2 regions of the Mycobacterium sp. E2699 genome follow, and region 1 is predicted to be linked to the other one. Evidence: riboswitches for the same ligand, from Rfam matches in the RefSeq annotation. Region 1 holds a riboswitch; the other holds the start of a gene.
The links. A riboswitch is a leader RNA that binds a small molecule or an ion and turns the genes downstream of it on or off. The one in region 1 is predicted to bind magnesium.
Positions count from the first base shown of each region.

Region 2: linked by a shared signal. The riboswitch ahead of A5696_RS27870 (hypothetical protein) and the one ahead of A5696_RS05310 (Rv1535 family protein) in region 1 are both predicted to bind magnesium.

Region 1 covers NZ_LZJH01000036.1:1,830-9,658, forward strand. Annotated here, with positions in the region: gene ileS (isoleucine--tRNA ligase) at 1-3,048, opposite strand, end outside; gene A5696_RS05310 (Rv1535 family protein) at 3,346-3,579, opposite strand; M-box (ykoK) riboswitch at 3,856-4,025, opposite strand; gene A5696_RS05315 (nitronate monooxygenase family protein) at 4,190-5,314, opposite strand; gene A5696_RS05320 (carboxymuconolactone decarboxylase family protein) at 5,347-5,916, opposite strand; gene pks2 (type I polyketide synthase) at 6,861-7,829, shown strand, end outside.
Region 2 covers NZ_LZJH01000147.1:199,712-207,540, reverse strand. Annotated here, with positions in the region: gene A5696_RS26235 (DUF1214 domain-containing protein) at 1-651, shown strand, start outside; gene A5696_RS26230 (acyltransferase family protein) at 861-2,861, shown strand; gene A5696_RS26225 (O-methyltransferase) at 2,864-3,523, opposite strand; M-box (ykoK) riboswitch at 3,652-3,839, shown strand; gene A5696_RS27870 (hypothetical protein) at 4,104-4,319, shown strand; gene A5696_RS26220 (NRAMP family divalent metal transporter) at 4,422-6,233, shown strand; gene A5696_RS26215 (NADP-dependent oxidoreductase) at 6,225-7,169, opposite strand; gene A5696_RS26210 (hypothetical protein) at 7,318-7,829, shown strand, end outside.

The DNA of each region.
Region 1 (7,829 bases):
GATGAGGTCGGCGTGCGTGCGCGCCCAGTCGGCCCGCTCGGCGGGCACCGACATCACCACGGAGATGCGGTCGGACACGTCCAGCCCGGTCGACTTGCGCAGCTCCTGCAGCTCGCGGATCCGGTCCTTGGCCCAGCCCTCCGCCTCCAGCTCGGGGGTCACCGTGCCGTCCAGCACCACCAGCCCCGCCCCGTCGGGCAGCGCGGCGGTGTAGTCCGGGTCGGCCGCCACCAGGCGGGAGCTGTACTCGTCGGGCTGCAGCACGGCGGGGCCCGCGGTCAGGGTGCCGTCGGGGTTGACGACTCCCGCACCGGCCTTCACCGCCTTGATGGCGGCCTGCACATCCTTGCCCAGCCGCGGCCCGGCCACCCGCGCGTTGACGGTGAGCTCGAAGGAGCCGTAGGTGTCGATGGCGTCGGTGAGCTCGACGCGCTTGACGTTGAGCTCGTCGGCGATCAGGTCGACAAACGGCTCCAGCCGCCGCGGATTCTCAACCGCCACGGTCAGTTTCGGCAGCGGCAGGCGCACCCGCAGCTTCTTGGCCTTGCGCAGCGACGACGCGGCCGAGCAGACTTCCCGCACCTGGTCCATCGCGGCGACCAGATCGGGATCGGCTGGAACGGCGTCCGCGTCGGGCCAGTCGGTCAGGTGCACCGAACGCCCGGACGTCAACCCCCGCCAGATGATCTCGGTGACCGACGGGAGCAACGGCGCCGCCAACCGGGCCGTCACCTCCAGCACGGTGTGCAGGGTGTCGATGGCGTCGGCGTCTTCCTCCCAGAACCGCGAACGCGACCGTCGCACATACCAGTTCGTCAGCGCCTCGGTGAACTGGCGCAGCTGCTCGCAGGCCCCGGAGATGTCGCAGGTCTCCATCGACTCGGTCAGGTCCGCACGCAGCTCGGCCAGCTTGGCCAGGATGTAGCGGTCCAGCACATTGGTCGAATCGGTGCGCCAGGCACCGACTTTCGGCGCATACAAAGCCAGGAAGCTGTAGGCGTTCCACAAGGGCAGCAGCACCTGGCGTACGCCGTCGCGGATGCCCTGCTCGGTGACGATCAGGTTGCCGCCGCGCAGGATCGGCGAGGCCATCAGGAACCACCGCATGGCGTCGGAGCCGTCGCGGTCGAACACCTCGGAGACGTCCGGGTAGTTGCGCAGCGACTTGCTCATCTTCTGGCCGTCTGAACCCAGCACGATCCCGTGCGCCACACAGGTTTTGAACGCGGGACGGTCGAACAGCGCGGTGGCAAGCACGTGCAGCGTGTAGAACCAGCCGCGGGTCTGGCCGATGTACTCGACGATGAAGTCGCCCGGGTAGTGGGCTTCGGGCTCTCCCGCCGCCCCGCCCAAGAACCACTCGCCGTTCTCGAACGGGTAGTGCACCTGGGCGTACGGCATCGAGCCCGAGTCGAACCACACGTCGAGCACGTCGGGGATGCGCCGCATCGTGCTGCGGCCGGTGGGGTCGTCGGGGTTGGGCCGCGTCAGCTCGTCGATGTAGGGCCGGTGCAAATTGGTGGGCCGCACCCCGAAGTCGCGCTCCAGCTCGTCGAGGCTGCCGTAGACGTCGACGCGCGGGTAGGCGGGATCGTCGGACTTCCACACCGGAATTGGCGTGCCCCAGTAGCGGTTTCGCGAGATGGACCAGTCCCGGGCGCCCTGCAGCCACTTGCCGAACTGGCCGTCCTTGACGTGTTCGGGGTACCAGGTGATCTGCTGGTTGAGTTCGACCATGCGGTCCCGGAATTCGGTGACCGCGACGAACCACGACGACACCGCCCGGTAGATCAGCGGGTTGCGGCACCGCCAGCAGTGCGGATACGGGTGCTCGTACGTCTCGTGGCGGACCAGCACCGCGCCGTTCGCCGCCGCCGGGCCGGTGCCGTTCTTCAGATCCCGGATGATGTTCGGGTTGGCGTCGAAGACCCGCTGCCCCTGGTAGTCCGGGACGGTCGCGTCGAAGCGGCCTTTGGAATCCACCGGGGTCACCGGCGCGATGCCCGCCGCGTCGCAGACCGCCATGTCGTCCTCGCCGTAGGCCGGCGCCATGTGCACGATCCCGGTGCCGTCCTCGGTGGTGACGAACTCGCCCGCCAGCACCTGAAAAGCCTTGGGGCTGTCCATGAAATACGGGAACGGCGGCAGGTAGCGCATGCCCAACAGCTCGGCGCCCGAAAGCGTGCCGAGCACCTCGGGCTCTTCACCGAATTCGCGGGCATAGCCGGCCAGCCGGGCCTCGGCCAGCACGAACCGCCGCTCCCCCACCCGTACCTGCACGTAACTCACCTCGGGGTTGACGGCCACCGCAAGGTTCGACGGCAGGGTCCACGGGGTGGTGGTCCACACCAACAGGTAGGCCCCATCCAACGCCCCGCCGACCACCTTGAATCCCACGGTCAGCGCCGGGTCCTGGCGGCTCTGGTAGACGTCGTCGTCCATCCGCAATTCGTGGTTGGACAGCGGGGTTTCGTCGCGCCAGCAATACGGCAGCACCCGGTAGCCCTCGTAGGCCAGGCCCTTGTCCCACAGCTGTTTGAACGCCCAGATCACCGACTCCATGTAGGACGGATCGAGCGTCTTGTAGTCGTTGTCGAAGTCGACCCAGCGCGCCTGCCGCGTGACGTAGGCCTGCCACTCGTCGGTGTAACGCAACACCGATTCGCGGCAGGCCTCGTTGAACGCGGCGATGCCCATGTCGTCGATCTGCGATTTGTCGTTGATGCCCAGCTGGCGCTCGACTTCGAGCTCGGCGGGCAGCCCGTGGGTGTCCCAGCCGAAGCGGCGCTCCACCTTGTAGCCGCGCATGGTGCGGTAGCGCGGGACGATGTCCTTGACGTACCCGGTGAGCAGGTGGCCGTAGTGGGGCAGCCCGTTGGCGAACGGCGGCCCGTCGTAGAACACGTACTCCGGGGCGCCGTCGCGGCGGGCGATGCTGGCCCGGAAGGTGTCGTCACGGGCCCAGTAGTCGAGGACCTCCAGCTCGAGCGCCGGAAAGTCCGGCGCCCCCGGCTTCGGATACGCCTTGACGTCAGCGTTCTCGGTCACGATGTGTGTCGTCTCCTGTGGCCGTCCTGCTCTGGCCGGGGACGACGACGCGCACGGTGCGCGAGCGCCGCGGTACCACCCCGCTTGCCGCGCTGTCGCGCGACCGCTCGATGCAGGCTGTGACGGGCCTACCCGTTCGGTTCTACTGAGCCGTGCCGGCCGTTCTTCCGAAGGCTCCCCGGTGATCGCCGGATCGATGCCACTGCGTCGATTCTACGGATGCCGCACTCCAAGGGGCCACCTGGCCTCAGGCAAGACCTGCGGCCGGGTAGCCCCTCGGAGCATCGATGGTGCCCACTACGCCCGGACCTCGAGCACACCGGCCCGCCACAGGGCGGCGTACACGTGACGCACGCCAACGGCCAAGAAGTGCGCGGCGCCGTCCACCAGCGGGTCGCTGATGACGATGGTCCGGCTCTCGGCCCGGCGCACGGCCTTCTTGGGGGCGGGGGCCGGGGTCGCGTCGCGCACCACCGTCAGCTTGCGGGCGGGCGCTACGGTTACTACTTCGTCGTGCAGAACTGCGGTCATGATCGCCTCCTGGCGGGAATCCCAAACGAGCGCTGATTGGACTGACGTGTCCCATCCCGTTGTGGTTCCGATCCGAGAGTGCTTGGCCGCGAAGGCGATTGGCTAACCGCGAACTTCGCGCCGGAGGTCGGATCGGGACGGAACACTGCCCGGACTTCGATCCGGACTGTCGCTGGAACTCATACGTCCCTCACCTCCTCGACGTCACGACGCGTGCGGTTGTCCGCACGATCCACGCGCACCACAAGGAGTCCAGAAACCGGCGACCGCCGGAGATCCGCACCCCTCTCGTCAGAGCTTTGGCACTACACGACGTGTCCGATATTCCGGAAGCCACCTGGGCTCAACCCTTAAGCCGGGAGGAGCTGTCCTGACCCGGGGCGTCTTTGGACGTTCGGGGTCAGTGGCCTGTATTCGTGTAGACGCCTCACCTAACGAGGTGCATACGCGACCGATCATGCACGACGGCTATGACCCGGTCAACGCGGTGTGCGCCTTGTCACTCAATCTTTATGCGTTTATTACGCGCGCACACAGCATTCAGCCAGGGTCGGCCCGTTCCAACACCCGCGCCGCCACGAAATCGGCGCTGACCACGCGGCGGCGCCGGTCACGTATCGACCAGACCGTCGAGCCGGCCGATCGTGTCGATGAACTCCTCCACCATGTCCAGCACCACCGAGCGCACCGGGCGCACCTTGTCCAGCGAGCCGACCACCTGGCCGACGAAGTAGGTGGCCAGCTCGCGCGCCTCGGAACCGGGATGGGTGGCGGCCTGGTTGATACGCACCTGCGCGCCGGTGACGAGGGCGGTCTGCAGCGGCATGCCGAGGGGATCGGGAGTGTCCGGGCGGGCCCACTCGTCGGTCCAGGCGGTGCGCAGCATCCGCGCCGGCTTGCCGGTCATCGACCGGGATCGCACCGTGTCCGACGAGCTCGCCGCCAGGAACTTCTCCTTGACGACGGGAACCGTCTCGGCCTCTTCGGTGGTCAGCCACACCGATCCGCACCACACCCCTTCGGCGCCCAGCGCCAGGGCCGCGGCCACCTGCCGGCCGCGGGCGATCCCCCCGGCGGCCAGGACGGGAACCGGCGCGACGGCATCCACCACCTCGGGCACCAGCACCATGGTCGCCACCTCGCCGGTGTGGCCGCCGGCCTCGGTGCCCTGCGCGACGATCAGGTCGACACCCGCGGCCGCGTGCCGCCGCGCGTGGCCGGTGGTGCCCGCCAGCGCGGCCACCAGGACGTCGTGCTGGTGGGCGCGCTCGACGAGGTCGGCGGGCGGGGGCCCGAGCGCGCTGGCGATCAGCCGGATGTTGTGGGCGAAGGCGACGTCCAGCAGCGGTTCGTACCCCTTGGGCGAGATGTTGAGGCCGCCTGACGAGGCCCGGGGCTCCTCGGCGGGCGGCGCGACGCCGTAGCGGGACAGGATGTCCTCCACGAACGCGCGGTGCTCCTCGGGCAGCAGCCCACGGGCCTGTTGGGCGTCGATTCCGCCCTGCTCGGCGCCGACGTACTTGGGTGGCAGCAGCAGGTCGACCCCGTAGGGCTTGCCGCCCGTCTGCTCCTCGATCCAGGTCAGCTCGTTCTGCAGACGCTGGGGGCTGTGCGCGACAGCCCCGAGCACCCCGAACCCGCCCGCGTTGGTGACCGCGGCGACGACGTCGCGGCAGTGGCTGAAGGCGCAGATCGGAAATTCGACCCCCAGCATTTCGGCGACCCTGGTTCGCATTGCCCGACGCTAAGAGTTAGGCGACTGATAAGTCAATCGTGAGGCGACCGGCCGTCCGGCGGCCAGCTGGACACCCCCTCTTCCAACGGAACCTGGAGGCTGTGCAGGATCGACGCGACCATTCGCCACGCGCCGATCGCGGTGACGAGCTCGATGAGAACCGTTGTGTCGCCGTGTAATTCGCGCGAACAGGCGGCCCAACTGTCCGCGCTGACGGCGCCGTCGCGCAGCACGTCGTCGGTGGCCGCCAGCACCGCGCGCTCAACGGGCCCGAAGCCGTCATGCCGCTGCCAGTCGCGCACGCCGAGCATGTCGTCGGGGCTCACGCCCAACAGCGACGCCACGCGCCAGTGCTGGGTCCACTCGTAGTCGCACGCGGTGAGCCAGCCGATCCGCATGATGACGAGCTCGCGCAACCGCGGGTCCAGCGCGCCGTGCCAGAGCATGGTGGCGAGCAGGTCGTTGAGGGCGCGCGCCAGTGTCGGATGGTTCAGCAACACCTGGAAGATGCTGAGCTCGGCCATGTAGTCGGGCACCGCGGCTTCGTCGGCGGCGGCTTTGGCCTCGTCGAGCGGCAATCTGGGGACCCGGGCTTGCCCGATGGGTGCGGTCATGGTGCGAACACTCCGTGCGCTTGTGAGACACCTCACGTTCACCGGCCATCGTAGCCAGCCGCGCGTCTCGCCAGGCGGCTTTCGCCCGGCCGGAGCGCCGGCGAAAAGTCCGCAACGCCAAGGCCGAACCCCGGGGGGCATCGCACCCGGTGCCGTGCGGTGCCGGCAAACCCCGCGAGCGCTCTGGCCAACCGAATGCCTCTGGGCCCCTGTCGCATACGCCCACCACGGTCCACCGCCCGCGAATGCGGACAACCCGGCCGTCCCGCCAGATAACTGCGCCGCCCTCGGGCCAGGCGACCGTTCGGACCACCGGCATATCCCCGCGCGGGACGAATCCGCCGACTTTTAATCGGGACTTAACTTGCAATCTTAAAGATTTCAGCGATTTCCCTGCGGGCTTTCCCAATAGCCCCTACTATGGCGGGATTACGCATCCCGATGCAGCGCATCGGGGTGCCCAATTTGGTTTCCGCCGCGGCCATTCCGGGTCGGGCGACAACGTGCTGCCCCGCCGCCGCGGTGGTGACAACGCGCATGGTCTGGTTTGCCACGCAGGTCCGCACGTCGCCGGAGCAGTTGCGGCACAGCGCCTCTGGCTCGACTAGAGTTCACTGTCACGGCCAATTTTCGTGCGAAAAGTATGTGAACGCTCGGTGCCTCGAGCTTCCTGTCAGCGACGATGGGTCGGGCGTTGTTAAATTTTTGTACGTTCGCACGATTTTTCCACGCGGTTCGGGGCGAGCCGCTACGCTGCTGATCGCGCCACGTTGATAAGGCGGGCTTCGATTGCGGGGGTCGGTGGGTTGTTTGCGTGTTGCTCGCGGAGTTGCTAGCTCGCGCAAAAAAATTCGGCGAGATTTCTCGAAGCTCTGATAAGAGCGAGCAGCAGTGATAGGAACTTGTGGATAGGCAAGGAGAGGTGAAGGACAGTGGATAAGGCAGGCGTTACTCCGGTCGCCGTCATCGGGATGGCATGCCGGCTGCCCGGGGGCATCAACTCCCCTGACCTCTTTTGGGAAGCGTTGTTGCGCGGTGACGACTTTGTCAAGGAGATTCCGGCCGAGCGCTGGGACGTCGACTACTACTACGACCCCGAACCGGGTGTGCCTGGCCGTTCCGTCTGCAAGTGGGGCTCCTTCCTCGACAACGTCGGTGACTTCGACCCCGAGTTCTTCGGCATCACCGAAAAAGAAGCCACGGCCATGGACCCGCAGCACCGGCTGCTCATGGAAACCGCGTGGGAGGCCATGGAACATGCCGGCCTCACCAAGGACACCATCGCCGGGGAAACGGGCGTTTTCGTCGGATTGAATTACGGCGACTACCAATTCGTTCACGCCGCCACCGACGCCTTCGACGGACCCTACGGAAACCCGGGCACCATCTCCTGCATGGCCTCCGGGCGCGTCTCCTACGCGCTCGGCCTGCACGGCCCCGCGGTCACGATCGACACCGCCTGCTCGTCCGGCCTGTTCGCCATCCACCAGGCCTGCCGCAGCCTCAACGACGGCGAGAGCGAACTCGCGTTCGCCGGCGGCGTCAACGTGATGATGGAGCCGCGCAGGTCCGCCTCCGCGTCGGCGGGCGGCATGCTGTCGGGCACCGGGCACTGCCACGCGTTCGACGTCAAGGCCGACGGCTTCGTCTCCGGCGAGGGCTGCGTGGTCCTGTTGCTCAAGCGCCTGACCGACGCTCAGCGGGACGGCGACCGGATTCTGGGTGTGATTCGCGCCACTGCCGCCAACCAGGACGGCCACACGCCGAACATCGCGATGCCGTCGGGCGAGGCGCAGGCGGCGGTGTACCGCTCCGCCCTCGCGGCGGCGGGCGTGGATGCCGGCACCGTCGGCATGGTCGAGGCGCACGGCACCGGCACCCCCGTCGGTGACCCGATCGAA
Region 2 (7,829 bases), on a different contig from region 1:
GAGCGTCCCGCGCGGATGCGGATCGAGCGCGTCGACATGGACTCGCCCAAGCCGCTGCCGACTCCCGACACGATGGTTGCGGCCATGCGCTGGGCGGGTGAATTCGTCACCGGCCTGATGAGCGACTGGCCCGAGTTCCCGTTCGCCCACGGCGGCGTCGACGGCGAGCACCCCAACAGGTTCCCCGCCCCGGCGGCATCCGAGGCGGACGCCAAACGCGGCCGAACCGCCGCCAACATGTACTGGGAGCTGGCGCCCGACGAAGCCCTCATCGTCGAGTTCGACGCCCACGAGGGCTTGTGGATGATCACCAACATGGGGGCCTACTTCACCAGCATGGACTACCTGTACCGGCCGGTGAGCTACACCCCGAGCCGCGCATCGGTCGACAACGACGGCAAAGTCAGACTGATTCTGGCCCATCGGGACCCGGGTTTCCGCAACTGGATCGACACCCAGGGATTCGAGCGCGGCAACCTCACCTACCGCCACCTGCTCGCGGGTCGGCCGGCGACACTGGCGACCCGGCTCGCCAAACACGCCGACCTCGCGCGCGCGTTACCGCCGGAAACCGCGCGCGTCACCCCCGCCGAGCGCACCGCGCTGATGCGGGAACGCTTCCACGGTGTCCTGAACCGATTTCCGCTCTGATACCCGGCTCCCCGCGCGTGTCTTTCCGGCTGTCCCGGCCGCGCCGCAATTAGGCTTGCTCCGATCAAGAGGAGGGGCAGCGACGTATCGGCATCAACTTTGGCGCCGGGCGACAAGCGGGTCAGGGCGCATCAGCAACGGACATTGAGCCGGGCGGGAGGCACCCCGCACCGGCGCGTTCTGCTTCCCGGCCCCGGTGGGTTGCCCCGGTGCGCCGCGCCGGCCGGATCGCGATCTGGGATCAACCGGACCGCCGCAGCGGCATCCCGGCGCTGGACGGCCTGCGCGCGATCGCGGTCGCGCTGGTGCTCGTCGGGCACGGCGGCATCCCCGGCGTGGGCGGCGGGTTCATCGGCGTCGACGTCTTCTTCGTCCTCAGCGGCTTCCTCATCACCTCGCTGTTGTTGGACGAGCTGCGGCGCACGGGCCGCATTGAGCTGACCGGCTTTTGGATCCGGCGCGCGCGCCGGCTGGTGCCGGCGCTGCTGTTGATGGTGCTCAGCGTGGGCGCGGCCCGCGAGCTGCTGCCCAGCCAGTCGCTCACCGGGTTGCGTGACGACGCGGTCGCGGCCTTCCTCTGGGTGGCGAATTGGCGGTTCGTCGCGCAGAAGACGGACTATTTCACCCAGGGCGCCCCGCCCTCGCCGCTTCAACACACCTGGTCGCTCGGGGTCGAGGAGCAGTATTACTTCGTCTGGCCGGTCCTGCTGATCGCGGTCACCCTGCTGTTGGCCGCGCGGGCCAGGCGCTACTTCCGACGGGCCACCGTCGGCGGCGTGCGGTTCGCCACCTTCGTGATCGCGACGGTGGGGGCGTTGGCGTCCGCGGTGCTCACCGTCGTCCTCGCCTCCGAGTCCACCCGCGACCGGATCTATTTCGGCACCGACACCCGCGCGCAGGCGCTGTTGATCGGCGCCGCGGCGGCGGCTCTGCTGGTGCGGGATTGGCCATCGATGAACCGCGGCTGGTGCCTGATCCGCACCCGGTGGGCAAGGCGGGTGGCCCGTCTGTTGCCGATGCTCGGCCTGGCCGGCCTGGCGGCGGCCACCCACTATGCGACCGGCGGCGCCGGCGAGTTTCGCCACGGCCTGTTGGTCGGGGTCGCGATCGCTTCGGTCCTCGTGGTCGCGCCGGTGGCGATGGAACAGCGCGGCGTTGTTGCCCGCATCCTCGCCCTGCGCCCCCTGGTGTGGCTGGGCACCATCTCCTACGGCGTCTACCTGTGGCACTGGCCAATCTTCTTGGCGCTCAACGGCGAACGCACCGGATGGTCGGGGTTGCCGCTGTTCGCCGCCCGGTGCGCTGCCACCGTGGCGGTCGCCGCCGCGTCGTGGTGGCTGGTCGAGCAGCCGATCCGGCGCTGGCGGCCGGCGCGGGTGCCCCTGTTGCCGCTGGCGGCGGCCACCGTGGCCAGCGCCGCTGCGGTGACGCTGTTGGTCATTCCGGTGGGAACCGGGCCCGGTCTGCGCGAGGCGGGCCTGCCACCGGGGGTGTCGGCCGTCGCCGCGGTCTCGCCCTCACCGCCCGCCGGTAGCCGGCCCGCGCCGCGCGATCCGCGCCGGCCCTTCACGGTTTCGGTGTTCGGTGATTCGATCGGGTGGACGTGGATGCACTACCTGCCGCCCACGCCGGGATTCGCCTTTCTGGACCACACGGTCATCGGCTGCAGCCTGGTGCGCGGGACCCCGTACCGGTACATCGGCCAAACCCTCGAGCAGCGGCCGGAATGCGACGGCTGGCCCATCCGATGGTCGGCGCAGATGAGCCAGGACCAGCCTGACGTCGCGCTGTTGATCATCGGCCGGTGGGAAACGGTCGACCGCGTCAACGAGGGCCAGTGGACGCACATCGGCGACCCCACCTTCGACGCCTACCTCAACGGCGAACTCGAACGCGCACTGAACATCGTGGGCGCCACTGGCGTTCGCGTGGTGGTGGCCACCGTGCCCTACAGCCGGGACGGCGAAAAGCCGGACGGCCGCCTTTATCCGGAGGACCAACCCGACCGCGTCAACCTGTGGAACGCCATGCTGCGCAGGACCGTTGCCCACCACCCGAATGTCCGGATCCTCGACCTGAACAAGAAGCTGTGCCCCGACGGCGTCTACACCGCCAAGGTCGACGGCATCAAGGTGCGCAGCGATGGCGTCCACCTCACCCCAGAAGGCGTGAAATGGCTGACGCCGTGGCTCGAGGAATCCCTGCGCTGACCCTAATCGCCCGTGCGGCAGCTGATTTCCATGCTGTCGCTTTCCCGGACGGCAAAGTTGAAGCTCACGTAGCCGTTGCCCGGGTCGCGCACCCGGTCGAGATAGGGTCGGGTGTCCTCGGCGCTGGCATTGTCGGCGATGACCAACGCGCCCGTCGTCAGGCGCGGTTCGAGCAGTTCGATCACCGGCAGGTAGAGGTCCTTCCAGCCGTCGAGAAGCACGAAATCAACGGGCCCGTCCAGCTCGGCCAGCGTGATCAGCGCGTCCCCCTCGAGGATGGTGATCACGTCATCCAGACCGGTCTCGGCGAATGTCCGCCTGGCCGCGGCGATCTTGGGGGCGCTGAGCTCGGTGGTCACCACCCGCCCGGTGCCGTTGTCGCGCACCGCCGACGCCAGGTGCACCGCGGAGATTCCGAAGGACATGCCGAACTCGACGATCGTCGCCGGCCGGGTCGCGCGCACCAGGGCATACAGCAGGCGGCCGGCTTCCGGTGTGACCGGGATGTAGAACTCGCTCATGGCGTCGGCGCGCTCTTGCGCGCTCATCGGGCGGTCGAAATCACCGTGCATCTCGCGCAACCGCGACATCTGATCTTTCGTTTCGGCGTACATCCGGTCGAGGAGCGTCGCGACGTTGGGCGCCTGCAAAGTATTGGCCATGCCGTCGAGGGTAGGCCTCGACCGATGGAACGAAGGACGGCCCCGGTGGGCGCCGGTTAACGCAAACCCACGTCAAGGTTGCGTAAACGAGTTTGACGAGCTCGCGGGCCTCGGGCAAGATGGACGGGCAAGCACCTCGGTAGGTGAGGCGTCTGCACGGATACAGGCCACTGACCCCGAACGTCGAGAGACGCCCCGGGTCAGGACAGCTCTTCCCGGACCCAAGGGTTGAGCCCAAGTGGCTTCCGGATCGCGACCGTCGGCTAAATCCGGATACGCCGTGCAGTGCCAAAGCTCCGAACGAGAGGGGTGCCATCGGCGCTCTGCCGCCGGTGATTCGAGCCTCTCCCGTTCAGGTGAATGTGACGACACCCGCGTGTGTCCCGGCCGTGAGGAGGTGAGGGCGAGATGAGTCCCGGCGACAGTCCCTATCCGAAATCCGTCTTGTCCCGACCCGGTTCCGGCATTCCTTCTGCCGCCTGAGTTTTCGGGCTTCCGTCTGACCCCGCGCGTCGCAACGCGGTTTTCCGGGGTCGCCGCGCATGCCACGAACCGATCGGACCTGCGACAGGAGAAGATCATGGTTTTTGTTGTTACACAGCGTGTCACCGGTCACACCGGTGGACGCAGAGAAGCGTTGCTGCGTTCGGCGCGGCTGCTTGCGAACAAGTTGCACATGCGGACCGCACTGACTCCCCAGGAGCGGGCCAACCTGTATGTGTCGCGGATGCCTATCGCGGTAATCACGGCGTCGCTCGGCGGGCACCCGTCGGGCAGCGCGGACGGCCGTCGGTGATCGGCCCCGCCGGCCGCCCGGTGGCGGGCACTGCGCCCGTCGCCGGGTGACTGGCCGGCTATCGCGGTCTCCCACCAATCCACTTGAGAGAGCCGGACTCCTATGACTTCGACCCCGACCCAGCATCGTGGCGGCTTGCGCGCCGCATTCAGTCGCGGCGGAGCAGTGGCTCCGCCTCCAGGCTCCGACGGCGCCGGCCAGGCGGTATTGGACTCGGCGCACACCGGCGACATCGTCGGCGCGTTCGGCCGAATCCGGCGCGATGGCACCGGCGGCTTCGACGCTTTCAGTGGGCGTTGGCGCCGCCTGCGGACCCTGGCGGTCATCACCGGCCCCGGGCTGATCGTGATGGTGGGCGACAACGACGCCGGCGGCGTCGCGACCTATGCGCAGGCCGGCCAAAACTACGGGATGGGGCTGTTGTGGACGTTGGCGCTGCTGATCCCCGTGCTCTACGTCAACCAGGAAATGGTGCTGCGATTGGGAGCGGTCAGCCGGGTGGGCCACGCCCGCTTGATCTTCGAGCGGTTCGGCAAGTTCTGGGGCGCGTTCAGCATCGGTGATCTGCTGATCCTCAACGCCCTGACGATCGTCACCGAATTCATCGGCGTCTCGCTGGCGCTCGGATTTTTGGGCTGCCCCAAGATCATCGCCATCCCCGCCGCTGCCGTGTTGTTGTTCGCCGTCGTGGCCGGGGGGTCGTTTCGGCGATGGGAAGGACTGATGTTCCTGCTGATCGCTGTCAACGTGCTCATCGTCCCGATGGTGCTGATGGTGCATCCCTCCCTGAAGGCAACCGCCGGCGGACTGGTACCGCAGTTCCCGGGCGGGCTCAACTCCACCGTGCTGTTGTTGACCGTTGCGATCGTCGGCACCACGGTGGCCCCCTGGCAATTGTTCTTCCAGCAGTCCAACGTCGTGGACAAGCGCATTACGGCGCGCTGGATCCCTTACGCCCGAGCCGATTTGGTCATCGGAATCGTCGTGGTCATGGCCGGCGCGACTGCGCTGATGGCCGTGACCGCCTTCGGTTTGGCGGGAACCACCGACGTCGGCAACTTCACCGACGCGGGTGCGGTTGCGACCAGTCTGCGAGACCACCTGGGCAAGCCGGTGGCGGTGCTGTTCGCGATCATCCTACTGGACGCGTCGCTGATCGGGGCCAACGCCATCGGGCTTTCCACGACTTACGCCATCGGTGACGCGATGGGCAGGCGACACTCACTGCACTGGAAGCTCACCGAGGCCCCGCTGTTCTACGGCGGATACGCATTGCTGCTCGGGGTTTCCGCTGCGGTCGCCTTCAGCCCCGATCACGTGCTGGGCCTGGTGACCCAGGGCGTGCAGGCGCTGGCCGGTGTCTTGCTGCCCTCGGCGACGGTGTTTCTGGTCTTGCTCTGCAACGACCGCGCAGTGCTGGGGCCGTGGATAAACACGGTGCGCCAGAACATCATCGCGTGGACCATCGTGTGGTCTCTGGTCCTGTTGTCGCTGGCGTTGACGGCGACGACGTTCTTCAAGAATCTGCCAACCGCCGCCATCGAGGCAGGCCTCGCAATCGGCGCGGTGGTCGGAATCGTCGGCGGCGCGGCCGCCATCGTCGCGGGTCGGCGGTCCAGCGATCGGCGTGAGGCGGAAGCCATCGTGCAGCGCTTCGGCGATGGTCTGGATCCCGAGCAGGTCGATGAGATCGACGATGCCCGGTCGCTCACCAGGGCCGAGCAGCGTGCCTTGCGCCGAGAGGACCGTGCGAACTGGCAAACCCCCAACCTCGCCGGTCTGGAGCGTCCGACGATGTCGCCACTCCGCCGGGCGGGACTGTTGACGCTGCGTGGCTACCTGGTCTTGGCCATCGTGTTCGTCATCATCAAGGTCATCGAGATCGCTGTGGTCGGACCGGCTGCCTCACTGTGAACCTTGGGGCAGCAGAACGATTTTGCCGCGGGTGTGCCGCTTCTCGAGCTCTTCGTAGGCGTCGGCGACCCGGTCCAGCGGATAGCTGGCCGCGACCTCGAACTCGATGGCGCCGGTGACGATCAGGTCGGCCATCTCGGCGAGCACCTCGGTTGTCGACGCGTCGGCGCTGCCTTCGGTCTTGGCGCCGACCTCGCCGGCTTTCTGGAACGCGATGATCGTGTCGATGCGCTCGGGCGCGACGCCGAGATCCACAGCGAGCTGGACGTACTCGGGGCCGAACAGGTCGATGAACGCGTCGATTCCGTTCGGTGCGGCCTCCCGCAGGCGATCGGCCAGCCCGTCGCCGTAGGCGACGGGGGTGACGCCGTGGGCGCGCAGCCAGTCGAAGTTGCCGGGACCCGCGATGCCCAGCACCCGCGCCTTGCGCAGGGTCAGCAGTTGCACGGCCAGGCTGCCGACGCCGCCCGCGGCCGCCGAAACGGCGACCGTCTCGCCCGGTTGCGGGTCGACCGCGCGCACGGCGGCGTACGCCGTGACGCCGACCACGTACAGCGAACCTGCTGTTTCCCAACTCATTTGGCTTGGCCTGCGGATCAGCTGATCCACCGGAACGGCGGTGTGGGTGGCGTGGCTGGATCGGCGGAAGCTGAACCCCAGCACCTCGTCGCCGACGGAAAACCGGGTCACTCCGGGTCCGACGGCTGTCACGACCCCGGCGAGATCGCTGCCCTGCCCGGACGGGAAGGTGGCTGGGAACATCTCGTGCAGCGCCCCGGTTCGGATGGCGGCCTCGCCGGGATTGATCCCGGCGGCGCGTACCTCGACCACCACCTCACCCGGGCCGGGCGAAGGCATCTCCACATTCGCCACGTACAAGACGTCACGGCCCCCGTAACGGTCGAACCGTACGGCACGCGCCACCCCAGCCGTCATGTCGTCTCCCTCCCCGGATCGCCCTTGCTCCGGCCAGCATAGGCCGCCAACCTGGGCCGGCCGTTTGACCGGCGCAGGCCTTGTTCCTGCCGGCATTTCGCAGTAGCGTCAGGCGCCGCGGACTGTGGATAGACGCGGAAGGAACGCCATGGATCTCGCTCGGATCACCGTCGGCGGCTGGCTGGTCGCCACCGTCGCGGTCGGTGCCGTGGTCACCGGCTGCGGCAATGACCAGAAGAACTCGTCGCCCTCCTCCTCGACGACGTCGTCTTCGGGCGCTGCCACTTCGTCGAGCGGTTCGGGCACGGTGACGGCTCCGTCGCAGGGTCAGCCCACCGATTACAGTTCGCTGCTGATCAAGGCCAGTGACATCGGCGGGGACTTCAAGACCCCGCAGCCGCCCGTGCTGAACCCGAACAACGCGGCGGGCGTCGCACAGCTTTTCGCCAACCCCGACAACAGCCGCCGGATCGGCGACACCATCCTCATCGTCGCCGATCCCGAGGTGGCCAAGGCGGGAATCGAAAACACCAAGGCCAACTATGCGGGCAAGGTCAGCGGCACGTGGCAGCCCGTCGATGTCGGCTCCAACGGCTTCATGATCTCCGGTAATTCGCCCGACAACTCCCAAGCAGTCACCGTGTTGCTGTTCAGCGAGGG